2 regions of the Cupriavidus sp. DB3 genome follow, and region 2 is predicted to be linked to the other one. Evidence: riboswitches for the same ligand, from Rfam matches in the RefSeq annotation. Region 2 holds a riboswitch; the other holds the start of a gene.
What was found. A riboswitch is a leader RNA that binds a small molecule or an ion and turns the genes downstream of it on or off. The one in region 2 is predicted to bind glycine.
Positions count from the first base shown of each region.

Region 1: it holds a riboswitch for glycine, as region 2 does, so the genes downstream of both, K7G19_RS09270 (D-amino acid dehydrogenase) here and gcvT (glycine cleavage system aminomethyltransferase GcvT) in region 2, are expected to answer to the same signal.

Region 1 is NZ_JAIZPL010000002.1:790,103-799,711, forward strand. Features, by position in the region: gene K7G19_RS09265 (SDR family NAD(P)-dependent oxidoreductase) at 1-312, shown strand, start outside; gene K7G19_RS09270 (D-amino acid dehydrogenase) at 824-2,161, opposite strand; glycine riboswitch at 2,218-2,334, opposite strand; gene K7G19_RS09275 (diguanylate cyclase) at 2,468-3,451, opposite strand; gene fumC (class II fumarate hydratase) at 3,617-5,023, opposite strand; gene K7G19_RS09285 (diguanylate cyclase domain-containing protein) at 5,186-7,264, opposite strand; gene K7G19_RS09290 (EAL domain-containing protein) at 7,510-9,609, shown strand, end outside.
Region 2 is NZ_JAIZPL010000004.1:103,929-113,537, forward strand. Features, by position in the region: gene K7G19_RS14025 (type II restriction endonuclease) at 1-682, shown strand, start outside; gene K7G19_RS14030 (PAAR domain-containing protein) at 827-1,015, shown strand; gene K7G19_RS14035 (hypothetical protein) at 1,056-1,226, shown strand; tRNA gene K7G19_RS14040 (tRNA-Arg) at 1,294-1,369, opposite strand; gene K7G19_RS14045 (cytochrome c5 family protein) at 1,734-2,657, shown strand; gene hemN (oxygen-independent coproporphyrinogen III oxidase) at 2,864-4,483, opposite strand; gene K7G19_RS14055 (UvrD-helicase domain-containing protein) at 4,756-6,840, opposite strand; glycine riboswitch at 7,050-7,146, shown strand; glycine riboswitch at 7,168-7,314, shown strand; gene gcvT (glycine cleavage system aminomethyltransferase GcvT) at 7,415-8,542, shown strand; gene gcvH (glycine cleavage system protein GcvH) at 8,650-9,030, shown strand; gene gcvP (aminomethyl-transferring glycine dehydrogenase) at 9,107-9,609, shown strand, end outside.

The DNA of each region.
Region 1 (9,609 bases), on a different contig from region 2:
CTGGCGGTATCGCGCGGCCTCGCCAAACGGCTCAGCGGCACCGGCGTGACCGTCAACGCGGTCTTGCCGGGGCCGACGCTGTCGGACGGCCTGCGCGAGATGCTGCGGGAGGACGCGGAGAAGGCGGGGCTGTCGATCGAGGAGGCGGCCGCCGAGTTCGTCAAGGCGCATCGGCCCAGCTCGATCCTCCAGCGCGCGGCCACGGTGGAAGAGGTCGCGCACATGGTGGTCTACGTCTGTTCGCCGCAGGCATCGGCGACCACCGGCGCCGCGTTGCGGGTCGATGGTGGCGTGGTGGATACCATCGCCTGAGCCTGGCAGCGGCGGGATGGTGCAACGGTGCGATGCCGCTGCATCGCGATCGCGCCGGACTTCATTTCGCACCACCGCGGGGTACGCAGAAATGGGTACGCTCCGCGCGCGGCGTCTGTCTTCATCGAGTTCGCGCGACGCAGAAACGGGTACGGCGCCGCTATCCCTCGCCTGCCGGCGCGCCGGTTTTACCGGCGGTTTCATCGCAATCAGCCGGCCCATCGACGCTCACGAACGGGTACGCAGAAACGGGTACGGTTTGCGCGAGGGGCACGCAGAAACGGGTACGCTTTCGCCGGCATGCGGGGGCCGGTGCGTGCGCGATGCATGCTCGACACGTGTTCCGATGCTTGTCCTGATGCATCTCCAAGGCGTGCCCGAGGCGTGCCCGGACGCATCCACGCCAACGATGAAACGAAAACACCGGCGCGCATGGCGATGCCATGCCGCGCCGGTGTCGTTGTTTCAGGCCCGTATCAGATCCGTATAAGACCCCGGATCAGACCCCGGATTAGACCTCTGCCGGCTCCGACGCGGCGGCACGCGCCGCCACCACCGGCGCGAGCGGCCGCGCCATCCGTGGCGCCTCCGGCAGCGGACCGCAGAAGCCAAAGTCCACCTCCGGCACGCGGCCGCTGATCAGCTCGGCGATCGCGCGTCCCGAGCCGCAGCCGTGGGTCCAGCCCAGCGTTCCATGGCCCGTGTTCAGGTACAGCCCCTGCACCGCGCTCGCGCCGATATACGGCACGTTGCCCGGCGTCGCGGGTCGCAGGCCAGTCCAGTAGCGCGCCAGTTCGGGGCGGCTGACGCCGGGGAAGATCTCCAGCGTGCGCCGCACGATCGCCTCGCAGCGCACCGGGTTCAGCTCCATCGAATAGCCGTTGAGCTCCGCGGTGCCCGCGATGCGCAGCCGGTCGCCCAGACGCGAGAACACCAGCTTGTACTCGTCGTCGGTCAGGCTGACGCTTGGCGCGCGCTCCGGGTCGAGCACCGGCAGCGTGGCCGAATAACCCTTGGCCGGATAGATATCGAGCTTGACGCCGAGCGGCCGCGCCAGCATCGGGCTGAAGCTGCCGAGCGCGAGCACATAGGCGTCGGCCTGCTCGAAGGTGTAGGCGCCGGTCTCGTCGGCGATCTCGACCCCGCGCATGCGACCGCCTTCGGCCAGCAGCCGCTGCACGCGCACGCCGTAGCGGAAGCGCACGCCGCGCGCCTCGCACAGCGCGGCCAGCCCGGTGGTGAAGCGGTGCACGTCGCCGGACTCGTCCTCGCTGGTGTAGGTGGCGCCCGCCAGCCGCGGCGCGATCGAGGCCAGCGCCGGTTCGAGCTTCACCACTTCGTCGGGACCGATCACGCGGCGCTCGCAGCCCAGCTCGCGCATGATGCGCGCCGGCTCGATGGCCGCGTCGAATTCCTTCTGGCTGGTATAGAAGTGCAGGATGCCGCGGGTCAGATGATCGTATTCGATCCCCGTCTCGGCGCGCAGCGCCTGCAGGCTGGCGCGGCTGTAGGTGCCGAGGTTGAGCAGCTGGATCATGTTGCGGGTGGAACGCCGGGCCGGACATTCGCGCAGGAACTTCAGCCCCCACGACCATTGCGCCGGGTCGGCGCGCAGGCGGAACAGCAGCGGTGCGTCCTCGCGTCCCAGCCAGCTGAGCAGCTTCAGCGGCGCCGAGGGGTTGGCCCAGGGCTCGGCATGGCTGACCGAGATCTGGCCGCCGTTGCCGAAGCTGGTTTCGCGTGCCGCGCCGGCATTGCGCTCGAGCACGACGACCTCATGGCCGGCCTTGGACAGATACCACGCCGAGGCCACGCCGATCACGCCGGCCCCCATCACGATGACTTTCATTTCAGGCTCCAGGATGCAAAAAGGGGCAGCCGGCCGGCATCGTCGATGCCAACCCGGCTGCCCCCACTGTCCTTTTGCCTGAGAGATTCACCGCGTCCGCCCCGGACCCGGTTTGCCCCTTCGGCGGCCGTCATCGTTCAATCATGATGGCGGCGCTCTCCAGTTCGTTGTCGTCTCCAGTCTTCGGTACCTGAGCGTTTCGGGGGTACGCCTTCGGCAGCGCTGCCGCCGCGCTGTCGCGCCGCAGGCTCGCTTTCTCCTGGATGGGCGGACAGTAACACGGCGCGGCGGCGGCCGCAACGCGAGTTACTGTGGCGCGGCGGGCGGCGTTCCCTTCCTGCGTGCCTTGTTGGCGTACATCGCCTGGTCGGCCTGCGCCAGCAGGTCGGCGATGCCGGTGTGCCGGGCGGGATCGAAGGCGACCGCGCCGGCGCTGAAATCCAGCGCATAGCCGCGCTGGCTCTGCGCGTTGTACGCGTCCACGACTTGCCGCAGCCGGGCCAGCATCGCGTCGCACTGGTCGGCCGAGGCGTCGACCAGCAGCACGACGAACTCGTCGCCGCCCAGCCGTCCGATCAGGTCGGACTCGCGGAAGGCCTGGCGCAGGTGGTCGGCGAAGGCGGCCAGCGCCAGATCGCCCTCGGCGTGCCCGAAGCGGTCGTTGATGGCCTTGAAGCCGTCCATGTCGAAGAACAGCAGTGTGACGGGCATTCCCTGGCGCTGGCAGACCGCCAGCGCATGCTGCGCCAGCGCCGAGAAGCCGCGGCGGTTCGACAGCCTCGTCAGGTCGTCCATCGAGGCCAGTTGCGCCGACTCCAGTTCCTGCTCGGCCAGGCGACCCAGATCGTGCAGCAGCGCCTGATCGTCCTTGTCGAACTCGCGCGGCTCGGTGTCGATCAGGCACAGCGTGCCGACCTTGGCGCCCCCCCGTACCGCGAGCGGGCAGCCGGCATAGAAACGCACGCCGGGCGCGCCCGTGACCAGCGGGTTGTCGTGAAAGCGCTGGTCCTGCAGCGCATCGGGCACGATCAGCAGGTCGTCGCGCAAAATCGCATGGCCGCAGAACGATTGCTCGCGCGGCGTTTCGCGCACGGCCAGGCCGAACGAGGACTTGAACCACTGGCGCCTGGCATCGACCAGGCTGACCAGCGCGATCGGCACGTCGAACAGCCGCCTGGCCAGGCGGGTCAGCCGGTCGAAGCGCTCTTCGGCGGCGGTATCGAGCAGGTTCAGCGAGTACAGCGCGTCGAGGCGCCGCTGGTCATCGGCGGGAATGGGAGCAGGAATCATCTCGTCAATGCGATCGTTGTTATCCCCGATCGTCGTCTGCCCGTCTCAAGCGGGTTTGTCGCCGGCCGCCGCGGCAGCGCGGGGCCGGTCGATAGGGTCGTTCCATGTGTGGGCGGCCGCATGCGCGGTCGTGGACGCGTCCGCCAGCACCGGTGCGCCGCGGCGCTACACCTCGCGCGTCATCCCCTTCAGATCGATCCACTGCTCGAACTGCTCGGCGGTGACATGGCCGGAGGCGATCGCCGCCTCGCGCAGCGACAGGTTGCGGGCCACCGCGAGCTTGGCGATTTCGGCCGCCTTGTCGTAGCCGATATGCGGATTCAGCGCGGTGACCGGCATCAGCGACCGTTCGAGCAGCTCGGCGATGCGCGCCCGGTCCGCTTCGACGCCGGCCACCATGTGTTCGGCGAAGCTGGCCGCCGCGTCGGCCAGCAGTGTAACGGACTGCAGCAGGCTGTAAACGATGACCGGCTTGTAAGCGTTCAGTTCCAGCGTGCCCAGGCCGTTGGCCAGCGTGATGGTGGTGTGGTTGCCGATCACGCGGCAGCAGACCATCGCCAGCGCCTCGGCCTGGGTCGGATTGACCTTGCCCGGCATGATCGACGAACCCGGCTCGTTGGCCGGCAGCTGCAGTTCGGCAAAGCCCGCGCGCGGGCCCGAACCCAGCAGCATGAAGTCGCGCGCGATCTTCAGGAAGGACGAAGCCGTGGTATTGAGCGCGCCGGACAGGTCGGCCAGCGCGTCGTGCGCGGCCTGCAACGCGTAGCGGTTGGCCGCCGGTTCGAACGGCAGGCCGGTGTAGTCGGCCAGCGCGCGCGCGAAGGCGGCGGCAAAGCCGGCCGGCGCATTGAGGCCGGTGCCGACCGCGGTGCCGCCCTGGGGCACCGGCATCGCGCGCAGCACGGCCTGGTGCAGCCGCGCCTGCGCGTCGGCCACCTGCGCCTGGTAGCCGGAGAACTCCTGGCCCAGCGTCAGCGGCACGGCATCCTGCAGATGGGTGCGGCCGACCTTGACGATATCGGCGAAGGCCTCGACCTTGCTGCCCAGCGTCTTCTGCAGCGTCTCCAGCGCCGGCAGCAGCTGGCGCTGCACCGCACGCGCCGCGGCGATATGCATCGCGGTCGGGAAGCTGTCGTTGGACGACTGGCTCGCGTTGACGTGGTCGTTGGGATGAACGGGCCGCTTGCTGCCGACCTCGCCGCCGAGCAGCTGGATCGCGCGGTTGGCGATCACCTCGTTCAGGTTCATGTTGGTCTGCGTGCCCGAGCCGGTCTGCCAGACCGACAGCGGAAACTCGTCGGGCCACTGGCCGGCGATGATCTCCTCCGCGGCCTGTTCGATCGCCTGCGCCAGCCCCGCGTCGAGCACGTTCAGCTCGCGGTTCGCGCGTGCCGCGCACAGCTTCAGGATCGCAAATGCCTCGATCAGCGCCGGCGGCATCTTCTCGTTGCCGATGCGGAAGTTCTGGCGCGAGCGCTCGGTCTGCGCGCCCCACAGGTGGTCGGCGGGGACGGGTACCTGGCCCAGGCTGTCCTGTTCGATGCGGGTCGCTGGGGGCTGCTGGTCTGACATGACTGGCTCCTGTGAACGAACGGTACGAATCGGTCTTCTAGGATACGCCGCCAATGCTCGGGTTGCCGCCGGTGCCGCCGCTGCCGGATCCGCCCGTGGCGCCGACGCAGGGCGGCCCCGGCGGCGAAGGCGGCGAAGGCGGCAAAGGCGGCGAAGGCGGCCCTACGAGCGCGCCTCGCGCGACCGGTTCGCCAGCTCCGGCGGGCCGATCTCGAAGCGGCCGCGTCCGCCGTCCTTGGCGCGGTACAGCAGCGCATCGGCCTCCTTGGCCAGCTGCTGCCATGTGATCGGGGCACCCTGGTACAGCGCGATGCCGATGCTGACATTGACGTCGACGAAGGCGCCTTCGATGAAGAAGCGCCGGCCCACCGAATGCAGGATCGCGCCGGCCACGCGCACCGCGACATCGGGCCGGTCGATGTCCTCCATCACGATGGCGAACTCGTCCCCGCCCAGGCGCGCCACCGCGTCGCGCTCGCGCACGCAGCGCTGCACGCGCTTGGCGAAGCTCTGCAGCAGCTGGTCGCCGGCCGCGTGCCCATAGTGGTCGTTGACCGCCTTGAAGCGGTCCATGTCGAGGTAGAGGAGCGCCATCAAGCGCTCCTGCGAACGGCTGCGCGCCATCGCCTCCGCGAGCCGCGTCTCGAAGGCGCTGCGGTTCAGCAGCTGTGTCAGGTGGTCCAGGCGCGAGATCTGCGCCAGCCGCAGCGTCTCGAGCTTGCGCGCGGTGATGTCCTGCACGTGGACATGCACGCCCTCGACGCGGCTGCCGTCGGCACTCCACTCGGGCCGGAAATTGGTCTCGGTGCAGTGGTAGTCGGGGTCGTGGAATTCGGTCTCGAAGGTGACCGCGGTGCCGGCCAGCGCCTGCTGCAGATACGGCTGGATGCGCGCGTAGCGGGCCTCGCCCAGCAGCTCGCGCAGCGTCATGCCGCGCAGCTGATCGAGCGGAATGCCGAAGGTGCGCTCGTAGGCGAGGTTGTTGAAGACGTAGCGCTCTTCGGTGTCGATGAAGGCCAGCAGCGAGGGCAGCGTGTCGGTGACCGCGCGCAGGCGCGCCTCGCTGCGATGCAGCTGTTCGCGGCGCTCGCGCACGTCGCGCATCAGCCGGGCGAAGGCGCGCGCCAGCACGCCGATCTCGTCGTGGCGATCGGTCGACAGCCGCTCGAAGGCCGACAGGTCGCGCGCGCTGTCGCGCACCACGCGCCGCAACTGCGCCAGCGGCGCGAACATCCAGTGCACCGCGAACCAGTTCAGCATCGCCACCATGCCGACGGCCACCGCGGACCACAGCAGGAAGCGCTGCTGCATCGCGTGCAAGGGCTGGAAGGCTTCCTTGGCCGGCAGCACCGCGACCAGTTCCCAGCCGGTGGTGGCCATCAGATACCGTGCGATGACCGGCTCGCGCGGGGTCAGGAACTCGAACGTGGCCGGTTGCGCCTGCACCCCGCAGGTCTCGCCCTGGGCGCGCGCCGGTCGTCCCACCTGCTGCTGCAACCGGTGCTGCACGTAGACCGGTTGAGGCCCGGCCGAGACCAGGCAATAGAAGCCGGTGCTGCCGATCGGGCTGTGCGGCACCTCCACCAGGAAGTTGGAGCGCCCCAGGTCGATCCAGCCGCCTACCAGTCCGAGGAAGGTCTTGTCGTCCGAGACGATCGGCACGGCCAGCAGCACGCCGACCGAACCATCGGCCCGCGCCCGGATCGGCGGGCTGATCACGGGCGCCAGCGTGCGTGCGGTCTCGCGAAAGTAGGTGCGGTCCGCGACCGATACCACGGTGCCGTCGCGGGCCAGCAGCATGCCCCTGGCGTCGACCACGACGGCGCTGTTGAAGGTGCCGGGAATCGGCAGCGCGCGGCTGAGCATCGCCTGCAACTGGGCGGGCGGCGCGTCCATCATGGTCTTGAACTGCGGGGCCAGGTGTTCGAGCAGGATCAGGCGATCGCCGACCGCCGTGTCCAGTTGCTCCGCGGTCAGCTTGACCACGGAATCCTGCTGCGCCTGCAGGGCGTCACGCAGATCGGCGTGGGCCGATTGCAGCGAGCCGACCACGATGGCGGCGCCAAGCACGGTCGACAGACCGGCCGTGACCAGCGCGATGCGGGTCGTCAACGACAGCGCGAAACGCGGACGACGTGTCTGTGCCGCGGGCGCTTGCGCGCGGCGATCGTCGTTCGGTGTGTCGGGCGGTCCTTTCTGCGGTGCGTTGGGCGAGGCGTCGAGCAAGGGGGACGGGTGCATGCGTGCCCGCAAGGGCGTTCCCCGGGGTCGGCGGGTTCCGTAGGCGTCACCGTATCACATCGAGCGGCATGGTGCGAGTAGCCGGGGCGGGCCTGGCGGCTGTCGCAAAGTGCATTTCGCGCGGTATAGTCCAAGCCGTGATCGGAGCCTGGACGCCAGCGGCATCGGTGCCGGTCACCGCTCTGGCGCCACGCTCCGGCGCCCCAATCCAGGCCGCCCCGCCGCCCCGCCGCTTTGCTACCGCGATGAAACTGCCTTCGCTTCCTCCTGCCGTCCTGGCTCTGCTGGTCGTGGCCGCCGGCGCCTGCGTCACCGCGGTGGCCGCCGTGCAGACCGCGGCGTGGAGCGAGCGGGCCGCCGCGCAGCGCCTCGATGCGATGCTCGCGGCGAGCGTAATGGCGGTGCGCCAGCGTCTCGATACCGGCGAGCGTCTGGTGCGCGGGGCCAGCGGCCTGCTGGCGGCCGATCCCGACACCACGCGCGACCAATGGCGCGCCTATATGCTTGCCACGCAGGTCGACGATCTGCCGGCCGGCATCCACTCGGTCGGCTATGCCAGATTGACGGATGCATCCGGGCTGGAGGCGCTGATCGACACCGTCCGCGCCGACGGCCTGCCCGCCTTCGACGTGTTTCCGCGCGGCGAGCGCGAGGTCTACGCGCCTGGCATCTATGTCGAGCCCTTCGCCGGCCGCACCATCGGCGCGCTGGGCTTCGACCATCTGTCCGACCCGGCACGCCGCGCGGCGGCAGAAGCGGCGCGCGACGCGATGCAGGCGCGCATGACTTCCCGCGTGACGCTGCTGCGCGAGGCCCATCGCAGCGTCGCGCTGCAGGGCACGGTGCTGTATCTGCCGGTCTACCGCAACGGCATGCCGCTGAACGCGGTGGATGAGCGCCGGCACGCCGTGCTCGGCTATGTCTATGCCGCCTACCGGCTCGGCGACCTGCTTGCCGATGCCGCGGCGATCCATGGCGGCAAGCTTTCGCTGTCGCTGTATCAGGGGCGGCCCTCCGCCGCCAGCACCGTGCTGCTGGCCCGGGCGGGCGGCGAGGCGGCGCCGCGCATGCATTCGCATCCGCTGCGCCAACTCGATCGCGAGCTGTCGTTCGGCGGCCAGACCTGGACCGTGCGCGCGAGCACACTGCCCGCCTTCGAGGACGGCGGCCCCGCCCCGGTACCGCTGGTGATCGCGGCCGGCACGCTCGGCACCGTGCTGCTCGGCGCTCTGGTGTGGCATCTGGCCGCGCGGCGCCGCAACGCCGAACGCGCCAGGCAGTCGGCCGACGTGGTGGCGCAGCGGCACGCGCGCCTGCTCGACCATGCGCCGATCTGCGTGATCGGGTTCGACCGGCACGGCACGATCACCTCGATCAATCGCCCCGGCGAGCAGATGCTGTGGTACCAGGCGCACGAACTGGTCGGACGCATTCCGTACAGCGCGCTGCACGAACCGGGAGAACTCGCCGCGCGGGCCCGCGCACTGTCCGCCGAACTGGGCCAGCCGGTGGCGCCGGGTTTCGAAGCGCTGATCGCCAAGCCGCGCCTCGGGCTGGTCGACGAGCACACCTGGCATTACGTGCGCAAGGGCGGTTCGACGCTGCCCGTGCAATTGACGCTGTTGCCGCTGCCGGGGGCCGGTGGCGACGCCGGCAGGCACCAAGGGGACGCGGGAGAGGACGGCGCCGGCGGCTACCTGGCGATTGCCCACGATCTGACCGAGCGCCGGCGCGCCGATGCCTATATCGATCATCTCGCGCACCACGACACGCTGACCGGGCTGCCCAACCGCGACTATCTGAGCGGCCGTGCCGACGCGCTGCTGCAGGCGATCGGCGCCCGTGACGGACGGGTTGCCTTGCTGCTGATCGACCTCGACCAATTCAAGCGCATCAACGATTCGCTCGGACACCATGTGGGCGACGACGTGCTGCGCACCATGGCCGACCGGCTGCGCGCCGCCGTGCGCCGGGCCGACCTGGCGGCGCGGATGGATGGCGACGAGTTCGCCGTGGTGTTGTCGGACATCGCCGATGAAAGCGAGGCCGAACTGGCGGCCGCCAAGATCGTCGCGCGGCTGTCCGAGGAATTGCGGCTGGGCGGCGTACGGCTGCGCGTCGTGCCGTCGATCGGCATGGCGCTGTTCCCGGCAGACGGCAATACCGTCGCCGACCTGCTGCAGGCGGCCGATGCGGCGTTGCATGCCGCCAAGCAGGGCGGCCGCGGCCAGGTGCGCCGCTTCTCGCCGGACATGAAGGAGGCGTCGCTGGCCCGCTTCACCATCGAGGGCCTGCTGCGGCGCGCGCTGGTCGAGCAGGAATTCACGCTGCGTTATCAGCCGCTG
Region 2 (9,609 bases):
CCAAATGCTAAGGCGATTCGGCGGGGCTTTCCCACGAACCGTTGAGTTCTCCGCCTTTGCACGCGAGACCCTCCCTACGGTGTCCTCGTTGGATTCTCCCGACGACGCATTGCTGGCTTGGTTCGAGCGCGAGGAAGTCCTATTCCGAACGCTCGAGCGTCATCTCATTGCCGAACGCCTGCATTCCGGTTTTGCCGGCGACAAGGTGGACGATTTCATGAGCTTCTCGCTCTCGGTGCAAAACCGGCGGAAATCGAGAGCCGGCGCCGCCCTCCAGAACCATGCTGCAGTTGTATTTCACAATCACGGTTTACGCTTTGCGACACAGGCGAGAACGGAGAACAAGTCGAAACCTGATTTCCTTTTTCCGGGTGAGGCCGAGTATCATGATCCCGCCTTCGATCCTTGTGGCCTTACAGTATTGGGCGTGAAATCTACGCTGAAAGACCGATGGAGGCAGGTATTGGCCGAGGCGAAACGTGTGCCCGCCAAGCATTTGCTCACCCTTGAACCACGTGTTTCAGAGCATCAGACGACAGAGATGCGGTCGCATCAGCTTCAGCTAGTGGTGCCGCGATCGATCCAAGGTACGTTCAGCCCAACACAACAAGCGTGGCTTATGTCTGTTGCGGACCTGATTCTCCATGTGCGCGATCAGCAGGCGCGGTTGGCCCCACGCTGACCAGCGTTTTCGCTCTCCCCCGATCTGCCGATGGTGAATTCATAACCCTGAGAAAAGGGTTTCTAGAATTTCACCGGGACCTTCTCTTGTGGCGGCCAACATGATTGCGACACTACATGCGCTTCTTCGAATCAGGAGGATCGTTTGCTAACTGGCATCAACTCCGTCGGCGACCGCACGTCCCATGGCGGTACGGTTCTGACCGGCGACGCCACCAGCACCGTCGCTGGTAAATCGATGGCAAGTGACGGCGATTTGACCGTCTGCCTCCCCGATATGCCAAGTTCTAACCACGAGCACGGCGTCGTGGCGGCGGGCGATCGAGCGTGCTGAAATCCGGGACTTCGGGCGGCACAATCTGCGGCAGACAGACATGGGCGAACTGACACGTGCAGCCGGTACGCCGCCGCAGGTGCTCAAGACGCCGGCCCGCTGGGAAACGATGGAGATGATGCACCGCTATGCGCATCTGTCGGCAGACCACTTGGCCCAGTCGGTTGCCCGGCTCGCAGAGATGCAGTCGGTGGCAGGCACCTGCGTGTAGGTGCAATTTGGGTGCAGGACCCCTGCGAAGCAGAACGGGAAAGTGCCGGACAAACCGTTGTGGGACTTGGCGCGCCCGGCTGGGATCGAACCAGCAACCCCTGCCTTCGGAGGGCAGTACTCTATCCATTGAGCTACGGGCGCACGAGATGCGGCGGGAGCCGCGCGGTCGACTGCGGCGAATGCCGCCGTCGGAAAGTCGCATAGGATACCGCGTTTGCCGTAGCGCGTCCATGCCGGCGCACGTTTTCCCCGGGCCTACGGGTTTCGTCCGAGGCGCTTTTCGCGCCATCGGGAGGGGCTTTACGGCTATAATCGCCCGTTATTTGCGCAAAAGCGGGGCTGCGTCTCGTCCACACGGACGGCGCGCCAGGCGGCATGGGGTGTGGCTGTCAGGCTCGGCAGACTCGGATGCGCGGAGGGGGCGGCAGTCAGGCCCAAGACACGGACCAACGAAAGGCCGCCAAGCGGAGCGGTCACGGGTTTCCTGCAAAATCGAGAGTTCAGCATGAGCGACGTCCATAACGAACACGAGTCTCCCATCAAGACCCCGAAGCAGCTGATCGCTGTGGTGATTGCCGCCTTCGTGGTGCCGATCACCGTGATCATCCTGCTGGTCAGCTTCGTCGGCTACGGTGGCCCGGAAGGCGCCGGCTCCACCGATACGGCGGAAGCGGTGGTTGACCGCATCAAGCCGGTCGCCTCGCTCGAACTGCGCGATCCCAATGCGCCGCGCGTCTTCAAGACCGGCGAACAGGTCTATACCGCCGTCTGCGCGGCCTGCCACGCTACCGGCGCGGCGGGTGCGCCGAAGTTCGGCGCGGCCGGCGACTGGAGTGCCCGCCTCGGCCAGGGCTACGACGGCCTGATGAAATCGGTGATCGCAGGCAAGGGCGCGATGCCGCCGCGTGCCGGCACCTCGCCGGACGACTTCGCCGACTACGAACTGGCTCGCGCGATGGTGCATCTGGTCAACTCGGCCGGCGGCAAGCTGCAGGAGCCCGCCGCGCCGGCTCCGGCCGCGGCGACCACCGCTGCCGCTTCGGAACCTGCCGCACCGGCGGCTGACGCTGCCGCGGCCGCTCCCGCTGCTGCGGCTCCTGCCGCCGCTGCCCCGGCGGCACCGGCCGCGCCGGCTCCGGCGGCCGCCGCACCGGCGCAAACCACGGCTGCGGCCCCCGCGGCCGCTTCGGCCGAGGTGGGCAAGCGCGTCTACGATCAGGTCTGCGCCGCCTGCCACGCCGCCGGCGTCGCCGGTGCGCCGAAGGTCGGCGACAAGGCCGCCTGGGCCCCGCGCATCAAGGAAGGCATGGACGCGGTCCACAACTTCGCGCTGAAGGGCAAGGGCGTGATGCCGCCGAAGGGTGGCTACGCCGGCCCCGACGCCGACGTGATCGCCGCGGCCGACTACATGGTCAACGCGTCGAAATAAGACCGGGGGCGCCGCGCGGCGCTCGCCTCGGCAGGATAAAAAAAGCCAGCGGGATCTCGCTGGCTTTTTTTACGTCCGGAGTTCGCCGCGTTAGACCACGCGCGAGTACCGGGCGGTCGGCACCGGCCCGGAGCGCGATGTCGGCGGCTTCCGCAGCAGCGGGTGCGCCACCGGCTTTGGCGATTTACGTCCGGCGTTCGGCTTCGCTACACCACGCGCGAGTACCGGGCGGTGGGCGCCGCGCCGGGGCGGGATGTCGACGGCATCCGCTGCAGCGGGGGCGCCATCGCCCTTTCCGAAACGGGATCGGTATTGGAACCAGAAAGCGGATTCGACAAGCAATCCGAACCCGGCTGCCTCGCGACCACCCGGTCGTCCCGCAGATAGCGATCGAACACCATCGCCACGCGCCGCACCAGCAGGCGGCCCAGCGGCGTCACCTCGATCCGCGCGTCGGACAGCCGTACCAGCCCCTGCGCGGCCAGCGACGCAAGTTCCGCCCGCTCGGCGGCAAACTCGGCGTCGAAGTCGATGCCGTGCCGGCGCGCGACCTCGGCGGTATCCAGTTCGCCATCGCACATCAGCGCACCGATGATGTCCTTGCGCACCCGGTCGTCGGCGTCGCAGACATGGCCGCGCAGCACCGGCAGCCTGCCGGCATCGAGCGCGCCGTAGTACGCGTCCAGCGTGCGGGCGTTCTGCACGTAACGGCCGGCGACCGCGCCGATCGCCGAGATGCCAAAGCCGAGCTGGTCATGGCTGGCATGGGTCGCATAGCCCTGGAAGTTGCGCTGCAGCCGTCCCTCACGCTGGGCGCGGGCGAGCGCGTCGTCGGGCAGCGCGAAGTGATCCATGCCGATATGGACGTAGCCGGCCGCGGTCAGCCGCTCGATGGCCGAGACCAGGATGTCCAGCTTTTCGCCGGCCGACGGCATCGTGGCCTCGTCGATCCGACGCTGCGGCTTGAAGACATGCGGCAGATGCGCGTAGCTGTACAGCGACAGGCGGTCGGGCCGCATCTCCAGCACGCGCTCGATGGTGGCGCCGAAGCGGGCCGCCGTCTGGTGCGGCAGGCCGTAGATCAGGTCCATGCTGATCGACAGGAAGCCGAGCCGTCGGGAGGCGGCGACCACGCGGCGCGTGTCCTGCACCGGCTGCACGCGATGGATCGCGGCCTGGACCTCGGGGTCGAAGTCCTGCACGCCTAGGCTGACGCGGTTGAAGCCGAGCTCGGCGAGCAGCGCCATCCGTTCGTCGTCGACGCGGCGCGGATCGATCTCGATCGAATGCTCGCCGTCCGGCCGCAGATCGAAGTGCCGATGCAGCGCGGCCATGACCTGCCGCATTTCGGCGGGATCGAGGAAGGTCGGCGTACCGCCGCCCCAGTGCGATTGCACGACGGGCCGGCACTCGCCCAGGCGGGCCGCCACCAGCGCCATCTCGCGCGCCAGGTAGCGAACGTAGCGCGCGCTGCGGCCGTGGTCGCGCGTGATGATCTTGTTGCAGCCGCAGTAGTAGCAGATGTTCTCGCAGAAGGGGATATGCAGATAGAGCGACAGCGGCGCGGCGGCGCCCCCTGCCCGGCAGTCGTCCAGCGCGGACAGATACGCCTCGTCGCCGAACCCCGCATCGAAGCGGTCGGCGGTCGGATACGAGGTGTAGCGTGGTCCGTTCACGTCGATGCGTTCGGCGAGCGCGCGGAAATCGGCGAGATCGCCGCGGCGGATGGCGGCATGCTGAGCGGCTGGGGAAGCGGCTTCGGCAGGGACTTCGGGAACGGCTTCGGAAGCGACTTCGGAAGCGAAATGCGGAACGGTCGTTGCCATCGGCGGCCTTCTGAGGAATCCGCTTCGATGCTAGCCAGACCAGCGTGCGCAGGACTTGATCGACATCAAGGGCCGGCGATTCGGCTGTTCTCTCGGCGCTTCGGCGCCACGCGCCTGCGCCCTCAAAGTCCGATCGGCGATCCGCCACCGTAGCAGCCGGATGTTGCAGGCCCTGGCTGCCTTGTATCGACGCCGATACGAAGGGACGGGCGTACCCGGCGCTGCGCCTCAGCCCCTCAGCCCCCTCAGCCCCCTCAGCCCCCTCAGCCGCTTCAGCCGGTAGTGGCCTTGGTGCCGAGCAGCGCCTTCAGGCCCGCCAGCCGGTCCTTCGGGCTCATCGCCGGCGTCTCGTCCTTCGGTGCCGGGGCCTCCTCGAGCTTCATCTCGCCGATGAAGCGCGACGGCTGGCACGAGTAGGTGTCGCGCGCGCGCTTGCGCTTCTTGCACCAGCTGATATGCAGGCTGCGCTGCGCGCGCGTGATGCCGACATACATCAGGCGGCGCTCTTCCTCGATCTTCTCGTCGCTCAGATCCTCGTCCTCGCGGCAATGCGGCAGGATGCCCTCCTCCACGCCGACCAGGAACACATGCGGATACTCGAGGCCCTTGGACGCGTGCAGCGTCGACAGCCGCACCGCGTCGGGATCTTCCTCGCGGCCTTCGAGCATGCTCATCAGCGCGACGGTCTGCGTCAGCTCCAGCAGGTTCTTGCCCTCGTCGCCAAATCCATCGGCGGTGTCGAAGCCGGTCGCCTCGCCATCGGCGGCCTCCGGCTTGGTGCCCTTGCGCTTGAGCCAGTCGAGGAACTCGAGCGTATTGGTCCATTTGGCCTGGGCCTGGCGCTCGTCGAAGGTGTCGTACAGATAGGCTTCGTAGTGGATGCCTTCCATCAGGTCGTCGAGCACCTCGGTGGCCGGGTCGCGCGCGGCGCGGTCCGCCAGCCGCACCATCGCCTCGCAGAAGGTGCGCAGCGGCTCGAGCTGGCGCGGCTGCAGCTTGCCTTCGATGCCGCCCATCATCGCCGCCTCGAACAGCGAGACCTTGGCCTGGCCGGCGAAGGTCCCCAGCACCTCCAGCGTGGTATTGCCGACGCCGCGCCGCGGCGTAGTGACCGCGCGGATGAAGGCGGGATCGTCGTCCGGATTGGCGATCAGCCGCAGGTAGGCGCAGATGTCCTTGATTTCGGCCTTGTCGAAGAAGCTCTGCCCGCCGGACAGCACATACGGGATGCGCTCGCGGCGCAAGATCTGTTCGAACAGCCGCGCCTGGTGGTTGCCGCGATAAAGGATCGCGTAGTCGCGGAACTGCGCGCGCCGCTCGAACTTGTGGGCCGACAGCTTGAACACCACCGACTCGGCCTCGTGCTCCTCGTCGTTCATCTGCGTCACGGAGATCGGATCGCCCATGCCGTGCTCGCTCCACAGCGTCTTGTCGAACAGCTTGGGATTGTTGGCGATCACCGCGTTGGCCGCCTGCAGGATGCGCACCGTGGAGCGATAGTTCTGCTCCAGCTTGATGACCTTCAGGTTCGGAAAGTCGGTCTGCAGCAGGCGCAGATTGTCCAGCGTGGCGCCGCGCCAGCCGTAGATCGCCTGGTCGTCGTCGCCGACCGCGGTGAAGGCGGGCGCGCGCAGATGCGAGCCGCCGGCCAGCAGCTTCAGCAGCTGGTACTGGCAGGCGTTGGTGTCCTGGTATTCGTCGACCAGGAAATAGCGCAGCCGGTTCTGCCACTTGAGCCGCACGGTTTCGTCGCGGGCGAACAGCTCGGCCGGCAGACGGATCAGGTCGTCGAAGTCGACCGCCTGGTAGGCCGCCAGCGTGGCGACGTAGTTGCGGTAGATCAGCGCGGCCTGGTGCTGGTCGGCATCGGTGGCCTCGGCGATCGCGGTTTCCGGATCGACCATGCCGTTTTTCCACAGCGAGATCGTGCTCTGCACGCTGCGGATCAGCTTCTTGTCGGTGGTCGCCAGCTGTTCCTGGATCAGGCCGAAGCAGTCGTCGGCGTCCATGATCGAGAACTGCGGCTTCAGGCCCAGGTGCTCCGCCTCGGCGCGCAGGATCTGCACGCCGAGCGAGTGGAAGGTACAGACGGTCAGCTGGCGCAGCGGAATGCGCTTGCCGTCGCGGGTCTTGCCCTCCATCAGCTTGGCGATCCGCTCCTGCATCTCCTTGGCGGCCTTGTTGGTGAAGGTCACCGCGGCGATATGGCGGGGCTCGAAGCCCTTGTCCTCGATCAGATGCGCGATCTTCTGCGTGATCACCCGGGTCTTGCCCGAGCCCGCGCCGGCGAGCACCAGGCAGGGGCCGTCCAGATAGCGGACGGCTTCGGATTGGGCGGCGTTCAGTCCGTGGGTCATCGGTCGGGGATCGGAGGTCGGGTACAGCCGGAGGTCGTACGGCATCGCAAGGGACGCGGGCCGCAGGCGCGACGCGTTGGGGGACGGGTCGCGAATGGGTCGAAGCCGGCGATGTTAACACGGGGGCGGGTCCGGCCGAGGCTCCGGAACCGACTCCTGCGACGCGCCGCTCTCGCGTTGACAGCCGCCAAGGCTGCGGTTAGAGTCGCGCCATCCGTCCGGGAGAGCGCGCGACTGTATCGTCATTCGCGCCGCCGAAGGGGAATCACCCGAAAACTCTCAGGCACCATGGACCGGGCGGATCGGCATGCAGCATGCACACGATGTATGCCGAACTCTGGAGAGCGACACCCGTCATTCATCAGCCGGATGATGAGCGTGTCCACCGAAGGGGCGCACGGCGTGGCCAGTCAGTCCGACGAGGACGGCAAGCCGGGCCGTAATCTCTCAGGTATCGAGGACAGAGGGGGTCATCCGTCGCGACGGTTCGCACCGAGCCGCGCGACGGATGACCCTTTTTTTGTTTGGCGCGCCGCGCGCGCCGGACCGAACGATGCCACGCTCCGAGGAATCCATGACGCTTCAGGCCACGCCCCTCAACGCCATCCACCGCGCCCTCGGCGCCCGCATGGTCGATTTCGGCGGATGGGACATGCCGGTCAACTACGGCTCGCAGATCGAGGAACACCACGCGGTGCGCAGCGATGCGGGCATGTTCGACGTCTCGCACATGTGCGTCGTCGACCTCGCCGGCCCCAATACCCGCGCCTTCCTGCGCGGACTGCTCGCCAACAACGTCGACAAGCTGCAAACCCCGGGCAAGGCGCTGTATTCCTGCATGCTCGACCCGAACGGCGGCGTGATCGACGACCTGATCGTCTACTTCTTCGCCGAGGACCGCTTCCGCCTGGTGGTCAACGCCAGCACCGCGACCGGCGATATCGACTGGATCCGCCAGCGCAACGCCGACACCGGCGCCGGCGTGACGGTCACCCCGCGCCGTACCGATAACGCTCTCGATAGCGCGACCCCGCTGGCGATCGTCGCCGTGCAGGGCCCGAATGCGCGTGCCAAGGTCTGGAGCGCATTCCCGTCGACCCAGCCCAGCGAATCGCTCAAGCCCTTCAACGCGATGGTGGTCGAGGACCCCGCGATCGGCGAAATCATGGTGGCCCGCACCGGCTACACCGGCGAGGACGGTTTCGAGCTGGTGGTGCCGGCCGACAACGTCGCCGCGGTCTGGGAAAAGCTGCATGCCGCCGGCGTGCGCCCCGCCGGCCTCGGCGCACGCGACACGCTGCGCCTCGAAGCCGGCATGAATCTGTACGGCCAGGACATGGACATCCACACCTCGCCGCTCGACGCGGGCCTGGCCTGGACGGTCGACCTGCAGAGCGAGCGCGATTTCGTCGGCAAGGCCGCGCTGGTGGCCAACGGCCAGCGCCAGCAGTTCGCCGGCCTGATCCTGCGGGACAAGGGCGGCGTGCTGCGCGCGCACCAGACCGTGCTGACCGCCGCCGGCGAGGGCGAGATCACGTCGGGCACCTTCAGCCCGACGCTGTCCCAATCGATCGCCTTCGCGCGCCTGCCCAAGGATGTGGCGCTCGGCAGCGAAGTCCAGGTGCTGATCCGCGACCGCAAACTGACTGCGACTGTGGTTAAACTGCCGTTTGTGCGCAATGGCAAGGCACTCGTGAGCTGACAGCTCGCATCGGACATCGTCCACCCGGTCACGCTGCGCCCCGCGGCCCCCTTCATCCCGATGGCACGCGGCGGCGCGACACAAGAATCTGAAATTGGAGAATCTCGATGAATTTCCCCGCTGACCTGAAGTACACCGAGTCGCACGAATGGGTGCGCGTCGAAACCGACGGCACGCTGACGATCGGCATCACCGATCACGCGCAGGATGCGCTCGGCGACATCGTCTTCCTGGAACTGCCCGAGGTCGGCAAGACGGTCGGCGCCGGCGACGCGCTGGCCGTGGTCGAATCGGTCAAGGCCGCGTCGGACATCTACGCGCCGGTGGCCGGCGAGGTGGTCGCCGTCAACGACGCCGTCAAGGACGCGCCCGAGAGCGTCAACGCCAACGCCTTCGACGCCTGGCTGTTCAAGATCAAGCCGGCCAACGGCGACGACGTCAACGGCCTGATGACGGCCGACGCCTACAAGGCCAGCGTCGGCGCCTGAGCCCGGCGCCCCGCCCGCGGCGCCGGGGGCCATGGCTGACCACCATGTCCCGGCCCGCCTCTCCGAGTCACTTGCCATGAACGCTCCCCTGCCCATGAACGCCGCTCAATCCGCTCGCCCTTCGCTGGCTGAACTCGAAGCTCGCGACGCCTTCTCCCACCGCCATATCGGTCCCGACGCCGCCGAACAGCAGCACATGCTGAAGGTGCTGGGCTACGACAGCCGCGCCGCGCTGATGGATGCCATCATCCCGGCCGCGATCCGCCGCCGCGACGGCATGCCGCTGGGCGAATTCACCGAGCCGCTGACCGAGGAAGCCGCGCTGGCCAAGCTGCGCGGCATCGCCGGCAAGAACAAGGTGTTCAAGAGCTTCATCGGCCAGGGCTACTACAACACGCTGACGCCGGGCGTGATCCTGCGCAATATCTTCGAGAACCCGGCCTGGTACACCGCGTACACGCCGTACCAGCCGGAGATCTCGCAGGGCCGCCTGGAAGCGATGCTGAACTTCCAGCAGATGGTCACCGACCTGACCGGCCTCGATATCGCCAACGCGTCGATGCTCGACGAAGGCACGGC